One region of the Mesobacillus thioparans genome, then DNA from elsewhere that is predicted to be linked to it. Evidence: riboswitches for the same ligand, from Rfam matches in the RefSeq annotation. Region 1 holds a riboswitch; each other region holds the start of a gene.
The links. A riboswitch is a leader RNA that binds a small molecule or an ion and turns the genes downstream of it on or off. The one in region 1 is predicted to bind thiamine pyrophosphate.
Positions count from the first base shown of each region.

Region 2: another riboswitch for thiamine pyrophosphate. It lies ahead of ACNAZ4_RS23300 (3-oxoacyl-ACP reductase); the one in region 1 lies ahead of thiT (energy-coupled thiamine transporter ThiT).
Region 3: another riboswitch for thiamine pyrophosphate. It lies ahead of ACNAZ4_RS17075 (ATP-binding cassette domain-containing protein); the one in region 1 lies ahead of thiT (energy-coupled thiamine transporter ThiT).
Region 4: another riboswitch for thiamine pyrophosphate. It lies ahead of tenA (thiaminase II); the one in region 1 lies ahead of thiT (energy-coupled thiamine transporter ThiT).

Region 1 is NZ_CBCSFH010000001.1:799,101-802,309, reverse strand. Features, by position in the region: gene ACNAZ4_RS04050 (histidine kinase N-terminal domain-containing protein) at 1-1,090, opposite strand, end outside; TPP riboswitch at 1,326-1,433, shown strand; gene thiT (energy-coupled thiamine transporter ThiT) at 1,542-2,138, shown strand; gene ACNAZ4_RS04040 (FeoA family protein) at 2,413-2,637, shown strand; gene feoB (ferrous iron transport protein B) at 2,637-3,209, shown strand, end outside.
Region 2 is NZ_CBCSFH010000025.1:5,117-8,325, forward strand. Features, by position in the region: gene thiM (hydroxyethylthiazole kinase) at 1-248, opposite strand, end outside; gene ACNAZ4_RS23300 (3-oxoacyl-ACP reductase) at 302-1,063, opposite strand; TPP riboswitch at 1,138-1,247, opposite strand; gene ACNAZ4_RS23305 (hypothetical protein) at 1,305-1,460, opposite strand; gene ACNAZ4_RS23310 (hypothetical protein) at 1,453-1,590, opposite strand; gene pepT (peptidase T) at 1,723-2,955, shown strand; gene liaG (LiaG family protein) at 3,130-3,209, shown strand, end outside.
Region 3 is NZ_CBCSFH010000011.1:57,404-60,612, forward strand. Features, by position in the region: gene ACNAZ4_RS17050 (hypothetical protein) at 1-78, opposite strand, end outside; gene ACNAZ4_RS17055 (hypothetical protein) at 258-407, shown strand; gene ACNAZ4_RS17060 (hypothetical protein) at 505-747, opposite strand; gene ACNAZ4_RS17065 (hypothetical protein) at 873-1,061, opposite strand; gene ACNAZ4_RS17070 (hypothetical protein) at 1,313-1,561, shown strand; TPP riboswitch at 1,632-1,730, shown strand; gene ACNAZ4_RS17075 (ATP-binding cassette domain-containing protein) at 1,781-2,179, shown strand; gene ACNAZ4_RS17080 (energy-coupling factor transporter transmembrane component T family protein) at 2,169-2,945, shown strand; gene ACNAZ4_RS17085 (c-type cytochrome) at 2,990-3,209, opposite strand, start outside.
Region 4 is NZ_CBCSFH010000006.1:223,558-226,766, forward strand. Features, by position in the region: gene trxB (thioredoxin-disulfide reductase) at 385-1,335, opposite strand; TPP riboswitch at 1,630-1,738, shown strand; gene tenA (thiaminase II) at 1,862-2,551, shown strand; gene ACNAZ4_RS12465 (ECF transporter S component) at 2,579-3,157, shown strand; gene ACNAZ4_RS12470 (ABC transporter ATP-binding protein) at 3,171-3,209, shown strand, end outside.

The DNA.
Region 1 (3,209 bases):
AGGTTTTATCCGGCTCTGAAGAACAGGCGAGAATTCCTTTATGCTTCTCGATTATTTCACGGCAGACAAACAATCCCAGGCCAGTTCCGAGTGTTTTCGTCGTCACGAAAGGCTCGAAAATCGTTTTCAGCAGCTGGTCGGGAATGACCGGTCCATTATTGGAAATTTCGATTTTTATATGGGTATCATTTACGAAAAATCCCTTTATTTCAATTTTAGGGTCATCGCGGTACTGGCTAAGTACATCAATCGCATTAAAAATGATATTGATCAGTACTTGTCTGATTTCATCTGCATATCCATATAAGTCCATATCATCGACTACTTCCTTGACAATCCGTACATTGGTATCGAGGATGCTGGGATACAGGAAATTTAGGACCTCATCAATCATTCGGTTCAATGAGAAAAGAGATTTTTCCTTTCCAATGAGTTCTTTTTTAGAAAGAAGCAGAAATTGTGAAATCCGGAAATTGAGTTGGTCAAGCTCGCTGGATATGATATCAAGATACTTCATATCTTCATGCTCGGATCTCAATAACTGGATAAATCCCTGGATGGAAGTCAGGGGATTGCGAAATTCATGGATAAAACTTGATGTCATCTGGCCGAGCAATGTCAGCCGGTCCTTATGTGTCGAATCGATGAATTGGTTTTTTTCTTCGATGATCTTGTTTTTCTGTTCATTGTAATAGGATACAGCGTAATACAGGAAGGTGTCGAAACAGTAATTGATCCGGTTGATGGACTCCTGCATCTCATCCCACTCCATATTCAATTTGTGCAGATGCTTGTAGAGTACGGAGCGCCCTGAATTGACATTGTAGACAAAATCGCCAATATTGATGTCAGCCCGTACGCGTTCCTCTCCTACCATGAAAGCGAGTTTTTGGAGATGCTCTTCCAAATCTTCATTTGTCTTGGAGAAGACAGAGAGAATGATTCCATACATTTTCTCAGCATTCTTGGTTATTTTTTCTTTATATGGATCATCTTCCGAGACGATGATTTCAACAGTCCAGTCGGCAATGAGTTGTTCCCTTTCACTAGTCAGGAAGCTAAGCAAACGGTTATCCGTAATTGGCAGCATTTTATTAAGTCCCCCAGTTTTTCTTTTCGGTATTAAAGATTCGAGGTGAAGAGAGAAATCCCTTTGTCGAAAAATAAGAACATCCGCAGAAAAGCGTCGAATAGTCAAAAACGTGACAAAAGACCGATATTTCAGGTGAAATTTGTCTATTCTTCTTCGACATGGAAAGGGGGTCAGAATGTTTGACTTGTGATTACTGCGAAGAAGTAGTATATTCATAGTGTAGAAACTAAATAATAACCACAAGGGGAGCTGCCAAAGTGCAGCTGAGAGTGAGCGGCCGAGTTCTTACCCTTTGAACCTGTTAGTTAATGCTAGCGAAGGAATGTGGATGCGATAGGAAAGCAATCATGGGAATCCTATATCGATCCCCTGATTGCTTTTTTTGTTTCTGAAGCAGAAAAGGCGTGTTAGAAACGGACCTCATTCTGAAAAGAAGGAGGAACAAAACATGAAACAAAAACAAACTCTCTTTTTAGTGGAAATTGCCGTATTTTCCGCACTGGCTTATTTGCTGGATTTATTCTCGGGATTTTTATTTTCGAGAATCTGGCCGCAAGGAGGTTCGGTATCCATCGCGATGGTGCCGGTATTCCTGATGGCATTCCGCTGGGGAATCAAAGGTGGGGCAATCACCGGTTTGCTGCTGGGACTATTGCAATTCATCCTCGGCTTCTCGCAAATATTCCATCCTGTCCAGGGGATCATCGATTATTTGGTGGCCTTCACTGTATTAGGAGTTGCCGGTATTTTTGCAAAACAGATCCAAGAGAGCATCAAGAATGGAAATAAGAAGAAATGGATTGGCTTGATCATAGCGGGTACATTCATTGGAAGCCTGCTTCGCTTTATCGCTCATTTCTTTTCCGGATGGGTCTTTTTCGGAGTATGGGCTCCAGAAGGACAGCCGGCTTGGCTATATTCACTCATCTATAACGGAACCTATATGATTCCAAGCATGATTTTAAGTGCAATTATCATCGTTCTTGTCATCGGCTATGCTCCGTCGAGGATGGTCAAATCAACTCTTGCAAGCAATAAAATGTGATACCCAGGAGAGCTGGCAATGTTCAGCTCTCTTTTTAATACCTCAATTATACCATATATGGTATATAATGAGGTTGGATCTTTAATCGAGAAAAATTGTCAATTCTATGGAGTTTGCTGAATTTACCTCTGCGAAAACGGCTTTTTGTGATTTATGTCACAGTGAAAGAGATGATAAACTGTTTAAATAAAGATAATCATTCTCAATTAGTAAACCAATATCAATGATATTCTGGTAAAATGAATCTAAGAAACTAAAAAAAAAGGTGATGGCTATGCTGGGAAATTTAAAGACTGGTGAAAAAGGCCGGATCATGAATATTGCTGGAACTGACAAATTTGTCAGAAGAAGATTGCTTGATTTCGGGATTGCTGAAGGATCAGAAGTGTGCATAAAATGCATTCTTCCTTTTGGGGGCCCGGTCATGGTGGAATCATGCGGCCAATGCATCGGTATCCGCCGCAAGGAAGCCTTACGGATCGAAGTGGAGCGAGTATGATGAACATTGCGCTTATCGGCAATCCGAATACCGGTAAAACTTCATTATTCAATAACTTAACAGGTTCATATGAATATGTTGGCAACTGGAGCGGAGTAACGGTCGAAAAGAAAGTTGGCCTTTTCAAGAACGGAAAAGACCAGCTGATTGATTTACCTGGAGTGTATACCCTCAATCCATTGTCTAAGGATGAAGGGGTGGTAACGAATTTCTTCCTGGAGGAATCATTCGAGAAACTGTTGAATATCCTGGATGCGTCTCAATTAAGGCGGAACTTGCACCTGACATTGCAGCTGCTGGAATACGGCGCACCAATTACAGTCGGATTGAATATGCTGGACGTGGCAAAAAACAGGGGCATCCAAATTGATATTGATAGGTTGTCAGAATCATTGGGAGTACATGTTGCTCCTGTCGTGGCAAGATCAGGCAAGGGCTGTAACGAACTTGCTAAGCTTGTGACAGGAGAAGTCAAGGGTTCTGGCAAGCCTAACCTTGTGTATTATGGAAAAGCGATAGAAGAGGGCATCCTTCAGCTTGGGAAGAAGTTGAATGGAAGGACTCGGCATCCT
Region 2 (3,209 bases), on a different contig from region 1:
GCTTTGCCGGCAATCAACATCGACTGTACGACTTCAGGCTGCAACGTTCCAATATTCAGTACAAGGCTACCCGCCATGCCTGCCATTTCGGCAACTTCTTCATGTGCATAGGCCATAACCGGAGATGCTCCCAACGCCAGCAAAGCATTGGCAGTAAAATTGGTTACCACAACATTGGTAATGTTATGGACGAGCGGATTCTCCCTGCGGACCTTTTCTAGCAAACCAGCAATCTCTCTTTTATCCATTCCAATTCCTCCTTCATCCTCATGCCGCCGTCTACGACCAGAATTCCTTTTATTTAGTCCATCACCAGACCGCCATCTACGACCAGATTTTGTCCGTTAACCGCGCGTGCCCATGGAGAGGCAAAGAACAAGATCGAGTCTGCAACTTCTGCCGGGTCTGTCACTTTACGAAGCGGTGTTGACGATTCGATGAGCTGGAATACTTCCTCCGAAGTAGCAGAGCTAGCATCCGTCATTTTGAGCAATCCGCCAGAAACCATATTGACAGTTACGCCGTACTTGCCAAGATCATTAGCCATATTCCTTGTGAATCCCAGCAAAGCTGCCTTGCTTGTTGTATAGTCATGATAGGCGACAACCGGGTTCTGGAACAGGTTCGTGCCAATGTTGACGATTCTCCCAAATTTCACTTCTTTCATATCCGGCAGTCCCGACTGGATGGTATTCAATGCACCGCGAACCGCTCCTTCAAGCTGCTGGTGATAATCTTCCCACCCAACTGCGAATGCATCCTTATTCGCGATAGGGTCAAACTTGAAATTGACAAGAGCATTATTCACGATGGTCGTAATCGGTGCCCCGAAATGTTCTTTTGCCAACCTGAATATGCTTTGGACCTGTGCTGGATCTCGTACATCCGCTCTGAGTGCAAGGGCATTTTCGCCAATGGTTTCTGTCAGAACCTTTGCCTTTTCTTCATTCTTAAAATAGTTGATGACAACTTTTGCACCTTCCCTCGCAAAAGCTTTGACCGTTTCTGCACCAAGTCCACGGCTTCCTCCGGTTACTAAAACAATTTGATCTTTTAATTCCATTTGTTTAAACCTCCTTAAAATATAAAAAAGCCAGATCCAAATAATGGACCTGGCTTAAAAGCATAGTAAGAAAACTTTCTCTCACACTACTTTCCTACGCTGGTATTACCCAGATCAGGTCCGAAGGGTTAAAAGACTTAGCGTCTTCCTCTCAGCCCGCAGCAGGGCACCCCTAGTAGTTCATCGAATATTCAGTTGTCTTTATCCTAGCCTTAACTCTTATATATGTAAAGAGTAAAGTTCATATTCTGCGATTTTTCAATTCTTCCCGGATTCCTTTTAACAGTTCGAGCTGCTGGTCCTGCTTATCAATTATTCTGGCAGTCATTTTCTGCAAGGTGATCGTAATCGACCAGAGTGACAGCATCAAAACAATGACGACGCCAAGATCAATCATCTTTCTTTTTCCCTTCGGTTAAGTCGTCATATGGTGTGTAGTTGTTGCTCGGCAATTTACCGGAACGGATCACCTTGAAAATCAAATAAAACACGACAAACAGTACAATGAACGTGAAAACATATCCCATACTGTCCAGCCTCCTTTACTTTATTATACAATAATCCCGATACAAAAAATGGAATTTTCATTCTTTTTAAAATGGTGTTCGGGACAATCTGTGCTAATATGAAAATATACATAGTAATGGGAGATGAAAGCAATGAAAAACGAGATAATCGAGAGGTTCACATCTTATGTGAAAGTAGACACGCAGTCTAATGAAAACAGTGAAACTACTCCATCGACAGAAGGCCAGTTCACCCTTGCCAATATGCTTGTCGAGGAGTTGAAGACAATCGGCATGGAGGAAGTCACAATCGACGAGAATGGTTATGTGATGGCGACACTTCCCGCCAATACCGATAAGGACGTACCAACAATCGGCTTCCTTGCCCACGTTGATACAGCCACTGATTTTACCGGCAAAAATGTCAATCCGCAGGTTGTCGAAAACTTCGATGGCAGCCAGATCATCCTGAATAAGGAGCAGAATATCATCCTGTCGCCAGCTGATTTTCCTGAACTGCCTCAGTACAAAGGCCACACATTGATTACAACAGATGGTACGACTCTTCTCGGTGCCGACAACAAGGCCGGAATCGCTGAGATCATGACAGCGATGGCTTATTTGATCAACCACCCTGAAATCAATCATGGAAAAATCCGTGTCGCTTTCACTCCTGATGAGGAAATCGGCAGAGGACCACATAAATTCGATGTTGAGGCATTCAATGCAAAATTCGCTTATACAGTGGATGGCGGACCGCTTGGCGAGCTGGAATATGAAAGCTTCAACGCAGCAAGTGCAAAAGTGACTTTTAAAGGAAAGAATGTCCACCCCGGAACAGCAAAAGGCAAAATGGTGAACTCCGCCAAAATCGCGATGGAATTCAATAGCAAGCTTCCTGCCGGAGAAGCACCTGAGCACACAGAAGGATATGAAGGCTTCTTCCACCTTAGCTCGATTAATGGGGATGTCGAGGAGACGACGCTGAGCTATATCATCCGTGACTTTGACCGTGAAAGGTTCCAGGCACGCAAGGACTTGATGCAGAAAATCACCAATGAGCTGAAGCTTACTTACGGAGAAACCCGCGTTCAACTTGAAATGAATGATCAGTACTACAATATGAAGGATAAAATCGAACCGGTAAAGGAAATCGTCGACATCGTCTATGAAGCGATGGAAAACCTCGGCATCAAGCCAATCGTCAAACCAATCCGCGGCGGTACTGATGGTTCGCAGCTGAGCTATATGGGACTGCCGACTCCGAATATTTTTACCGGCGGCGAGAACTTCCACGGCAGGTTCGAATATATCTCTGTGGATAATATGGTGAAATCTGTTGAGACAATCTTAGAAATCGCGAAACTACTTGAAGCGAAAGCGTAAGAAATTACACCAAGAAGCCAGATTCCCGAACCAATAGGAATCTGGCTTTTTTGCATGGGCGACATAACCCGAAATCAGCCTCAGGTCCCATCCGAATATAAAGCCGTGGTGCATTGGGAAAAGGAATGTTTTGCCTTAATCTGAATATAGAATGAAACGGAGAGGTGTTTTTTAATGAAGCGTATTTTAGTAATTTTCCTGGTGATCACCGGGGCTTATATCTGTTGGAATTATATGTTTGACGGAGACGCACT
Region 3 (3,209 bases), on a different contig from region 1:
TGATGATTCTTTAGAGGCAGACAAGAACTTAATTTTAAGGTATTGCTGGTGATCATCAAAATAATAAACTGCTTCCATTGGTCCTCACTCCTTTGCTCCTTTTGTGGTAGTCTTCCTCATCCTGTAATAGAAAATGAAAATTTCCGCATAAATATCATTACCGGGAAAATACTTTGAAAATGAAGCTATATCTGCATGATTTTTGCTGATAAGGGAAAGTAAACATGGAGAAGAATGAACTAAGGAGGAACTGACAAATGGAAAAAGAACGTGATAACCTGAATAAAATGGAATCCGGAAATGAACTTGAGCACAGCATGGTTTGCAATGACCAGCTTTTTTTCCAGGAATTAAGGATTGCCGCTGAAGATGCAGAACGTGACCGTTTTGAAGAAGGAGAAAAATAATAAAAAAAGAGAAAGGCAAGTCTGCCTTTCTCCGTCTTTATAAATCGCTGTTTTCTCACTGAAGGTTGCATTTCGATGGGAGTGTAATACACCCTTTTTAATTGATGAATCTGTCTCTTTCTGCAGCTTCTTCTTCCCGCTGAGCTTCACGGTCTTCATACCAAAATTTAATATGAGTCAAGATTGAGAAAACAAGGAAGAAATTCATTGTCCAGACACTGACAAATGGGGCAATCCCTCCAAAGTCAATCGCTTCATACTGTTTAAGGACCATGACAATATATGATTCAATGAACACAAGGACAAAGCCGGCTACACCTGCAATTGCCATACGCATCATAACCAATAACCACCTTATCGTTTATTATTCAGATTATTTAAATAATACGACTAATTATTGATTAGCGCAACTGTTTTGTTCATTATTTTGCCACATTTACTTATTGACAATTTGTCATACTTTTTTTATCTATTCAGCCTCTTTTGTTTGAGCATGATTTCATATGATTTTTCGATGATATCTGTCAAAACATCACCTTTGTAGATTCTGCCGATTTTTGTATTTTCTTGATAGTATTCTACAATTTCATCAAGTTTGTCCGAGGTTTCCCTGGAGACCCTGACGTTCAATTGAATCCTCTGGGCTTCATTCATAGAGCTGGCTTCCCTCCAAATTCTTATGACTCAAAAAATACCTATCTATCCATCTGCTAGCAATCTGATATTATGTAGATATATGTCGCTACTTATAATGCAACGCCCTCTATTTTAGCATATACCTCCTGTTTTAGACACCATGTAGTTCCAAGAATCCGTTTCTGCCCCATCTGCCAGGGGTATCTTATAAATAAATACATTTAACATTCACTACAAATAGGACTAGGATAAAAAAATGGAGATAGACTATGAAACTGACAAGATGGTCGTATACAAAAAGATATAATATCAAAGCATATTTTGATATCTTCCCGAACTCTGTTGTTGTGTTTCGCAAAATCAAGGATTATTATTTCGTTTATACAGTTAATTGGGGGATGAACGACCCTGTTGTCACTAAAAGCGCACTGGAGGAGATGGAATTGCTTCTGAACAGCGAAATGGGGACTTTGGATGGATACCGCCTTAGAAAAGCTTTTCCTCATGATTCAAAATGATTCGAAATTAACCATTTACAATTCTGAACATTTACTTTAAGATGATTTTGGAAACAACAACTGCATAGATTTTTTGCACTAGGGGAGCTTTTTGCTGAGAGGAACTTTGTTCTGACCCTTATTACTCGATCTGGATAATACCAGCGTGAGGAAGTGCGGGAGAAGCTCATCGTTCCATTTTTTTAAAGCGATAGCATTCGACTGCATCCAACACGCTGGATGCAGTTTTTTGTTTTCCTTGAACACAGCCACCCCTTTTCATTAAGCCAGGGACAAAAGCGGAGATTGAGTGTAGCAACGATGCTGGTCAACGGACAGGAAGTGATGATCCTTGACGAACCGACATTTGGCCAGGATGCCAATACAGCGATAGAACTGATCGAGCTCATTAAAAGGTCTCTTCCCGGAACCGGATGTATCATCATGATCACCCATGATATGGATATCATCGAGCAGCATGCTGATAAAGTATTGGTGATGGACGGCGGAAAGATGATATTTTACGAGTCTCCCCATCTGCTCTGGGAACGGACAGATCTTTTGGCCCAGGCGAACCTAAGGCTTCCGTTCATCAAAGAACTGGAGTTGTTAGCGGAAGGTAGTTATCTTGCTAAATAACATGAATCCCAGCTTGAAGGCTTTTAGCATTCTGGTCAGCATCGTCATCCTATCCGTGTTTTTTGATCCCGTCACTCCAATGATCAGTATTCTTTTAACGATAACCGTCACTTTTGTATTTGGCAAAGTCAGCTTTAAGAGATGGATTCTGCTATTCTCCCCTTTCGTTTTTATGGGGATCGTCTATGTCTGGTCATCCCTATTGTTTCCAAGAACTGCCCCTGGAGACACTCTAATCTTGCAATGGCATTTCATCTCTATCACTTCTGAGGGATTATTGCGAAGTTTTGCATTGGGACTGAGGATATTGAGTTTTGCATCGCTATCACTTTTATTTGTATTGACAACTAATCCAATCAGCTTTCTTCACAGCTTGATGCAGCAATGCAGGCTTTCGCCTAAAATCGCTTATTCAATCATGGCTGGTTATCAAATCCTGCCATTGATAAAAGAAGAGTTTGAGATTATCAGAAATGCACATCGTGTCCGAGGAGCCGGGAGATCAAGAACATTCATGGATAAATTCAGGCAAGTCAGGGAGTTTACCATACCTTTGCTGGCAAGCGGAATCAGAAAAGCGGAGAGAACTGCCACGGCGATGGAGTCAAAAGGTTTTACAGGTGAAAAAAACAGGGATTTTTATCATGTCATCACCATCACAAAAATAGACTGGCTGCTTTGCTGTTTGCTCGTCAGCATCGTATTCATCAGCGTGTATATTTCGTTCCTGCTCGGCTCTCTGAATTTTTATAATGGACAGCTATGAATAAACCCAGCACCTTCTTAAAGGCGCTGGGTTGGATTTTGTCCTTATTTCTTTATTGTAACCAGTTCTTCCCAATCAATTGTACCGTTTTTGACTTGCTCCCGTTTTTCTTTATTCATGATATCTGCTGGTCTGCCGCCCTTTGGCCAGTCTCCTTCATGTCCTTTGAACTCAGGTCTTTCGTGCGACAGGATGTACGACGCTACATCGATTGCCTGTTGGTCAGTCAATGTGCCTCCCTGTCCCTTAGGCATATTCTTCTGG
Region 4 (3,209 bases), on a different contig from region 1:
TAGTTTTTACCCACAATGAATAGGAAAATGATATTTTTGACAAGAAAAGTTCTTTTTAGGGAGTGGACTAGTTTTCGTGAGGTGTAATGATTATACGCCGCAAAAATTTCCCAATATCAAAAGGTGTTATATTCGCTTGCAACAGCCTGTTTCATTTTTATGTATAAAAAAAGAGCACAGGATAACCTGTGCCGTCAAAGGATTATATTTTTAAAAGGGGGTCAATTTCTATTTCTATAATACCCCACGATTGTTTCACTACTGTTACAGAAGAATTAATAAATAATTACTTTTTGTTAATTTATGCCGCAGTGTGATGTTTTTACCATTTAGAAGGAAAATAAAAGCCCGCCGATTCATTGCGGCGGGCCTGTCAATTGTATGTTAAGCGTTCGCTTTCAGTTCCTCGATCAATTCTTCAACATAATGCTGGGCGTTTTGAGCAGCGATACTTCCGTCGCCTGTTGCTGTCACGATTTGGCGCAGTGTTTTTTCACGGATGTCGCCAGCTGCGAAAATGCCAGGGACTTTCGTTTCCATCTGTTCGTTCGTTTCGATATAGCCACTGCTGTTTGTGATTCCGAGGCTTTCGAACGGCTTTGTCAATGGAACCATTCCGATGTAGATGAATATGCCATCAGCCGGGAACTCCTGTTCAGCGCCATCTTGTGTCGATACAAGAGTCACGCTGCCTACTTTGCCATCTTTGTCATTGATTTGCTTGACTGTATGGTTCCAGATGAAATCAATTTTGTCATTGGCAAAGGCGCGGTCCTGAAGGATTTTTTGCGCACGAAGCTCGTCACGACGGTGAACGATCGTCACTTTTGAAGCAAAGCGAGTCAGGTAAACACCCTCTTCAACAGCGGAGTCTCCGCCGCCGACGACAACAAGTTCTCTGTTTTTAAAGAATGCGCCATCACAAACCGCACAGTAGGAAACGCCGCGGCCGCCAAGCTCCTGCTCGCCAGGGATGCCAATCTTCTTGTACTCCGCACCAGCCGAAATGATGATCGAGCGGGCTTTGTATTCCTTGTTGCCAGCCTTGATGGTTTTATATTCCTTGCCATCGATGACTTCTTTCACATCACCGTATGCATATTCTGCTCCGAATTTTTTCGCATGGTCAAACATTTTAGTTGAAAGCTCTGGCCCAAGAATGTGGTCAAAGCCTGGATAGTTCTCAACTTCTTCTGTATTCGCCATCTGGCCGCCCGGCACGCCGCGCTCAAGCATCAGTGTCGACAAGTTCGCGCGTGAAGTATAAACTGCAGCCGTCATTCCTGCCGGTCCGGCACCGATGATGATGACGTCATAAATTTTCTCTTCTGACATGGTGTACAACTCCTTTGAATATCATAATCCGCTAATTTCCGTAATCCATTCGGAAATAGTATTTCCTGCATAAACATATCCTATAAAACAAGAAGCATATAGTCCAAAAATATGCTTGACGGGGTAACAGGTTCCCTGGATTTACGAAATTACTTAAAACGGGCTTTATACCAATAAGATTCTCATTTTTTATGAATATTGAGGACTGGTTTACGGACAAGGGGCCTGAAGAAATATTGACAATTTTGTGAAGAATGTTATGATAATTCACAGAAAATAAATTCAATAGAAATTTTTACCTGCTAGGGGAGCCTTTGGTTAAGGCTGAGATTAAAGTGAAACTTTAAGACCCTTTGAACCTGATCTGGATCATACCAGCGTAGGGAAGTGGAGTATCTGGAGCGGTATGCTTTTATTTTACTGCCAATACAGCCACTTTCTGCCTGCAGAAAGTGGCTTTTTTATTGGAAAAAATCAGCATCCTAAGCCGGCAGGATGCTGAAAAATCACTTACCAGGAGGTTGTTATGTCTACTTTTACACAGATGATCCGTCAAGAAGCAAGTGCAATTTGGGAAGCAAACCTGCACCATCCATTCGTTCAAGGAATTGCAAAAGGAACCTTGCCGATTGAAAACTTTCGTTACTATGTCTTGCAGGATTCCTATTACCTATCTCATTTTGCCCGCATCCAGGCCATTGCCGCTTCAAGGGCCGAGGAATTATCCATTACGGCAAAAATGGCTGCCCATGCACAGGGTACTTACCAGGCTGAGCTGAGCTTGCATGAAGGATTCATGGGCCAGCTCGGAGTTACCAAGGAAGAACTCCAAAGCTTCAGGCCAGCACCCACTGCATATGCCTATACCTCCCATCTTTACAGGGTGGCCGCATCAGGAAGCCTGGGGGAAATCATCGCCGCCCTCCTTCCCTGTTACTGGATTTATTACGAAATTGGAGAGAGGATGAAGCACGCGGCCCCAGGGACACCTATATACCAGGAATGGATTGGCGCGTACGGAAGTGACTGGTTTAGTGAACTGGTAAACGAGCAGCTCAGTCTTCTTGATTCCATCTCCGAAAGTGCATCTGAAAAAGAAAAAGAAAAGATGAAGCAGCACTTTTTATACAGCTGCCATTATGAGCTTAAGTTCTGGGAAATGGCCAGCACGCTTGAAGGCTGGTCAATAAACAATAATAAAACGGCTGTCCAGTAAGCTGGAAATCAGCAAGGGAGAAGAAAAATGTCCAGATTAAAATTAACAGATATTTTAGTTACCGTCGTCATTTCCATTGCATTTGGCCTTGTCTATAAAATTTGGGGGCCTCTCTACTATGCGCTGAAACCGCTGGGGTTCCATCTTGATCAATTCATCTATGGAATGTGGTTCATCGCTGCCATTGTCGCGTTTCTCGTAATCCGCAAGCCTGGTGTGGCCCTGCTTGCCGAGGTGGCCGCTTCATCTGGGGAATTCCTGATGGGCTCTGAATGGGGGCTTGAGGTACTGATCTATGGCTTTATCCAGGGATTGTTTGCGGAATTGGTTTTGATGGCTTTTGGTTATAAGCGATCCGGAGTGATTGTTGTAAGCCTTGCCAGTATAGCAGCATGCACAGGTTCATTGATGATGGACTTTTACAAAGGATATATCGAAGACCTGGCCGCATGGAACCTTGCGTTATTGATTTCCATGAGAGCTGCTGGTTCCATTGTGTTCTCCGGTCTGCTGGCACTGGGAATTGCAAGAGCCCTTGAGCGAACAGGCGTTACAAAAATCCTTAGGCCCGCTTCTCAAGATGACTTTGATACTTTGAGCCAATAACAGGAGTGATTGGATGCCAATAATATCTTCATTTGAAAAGCTGAGACTAAAG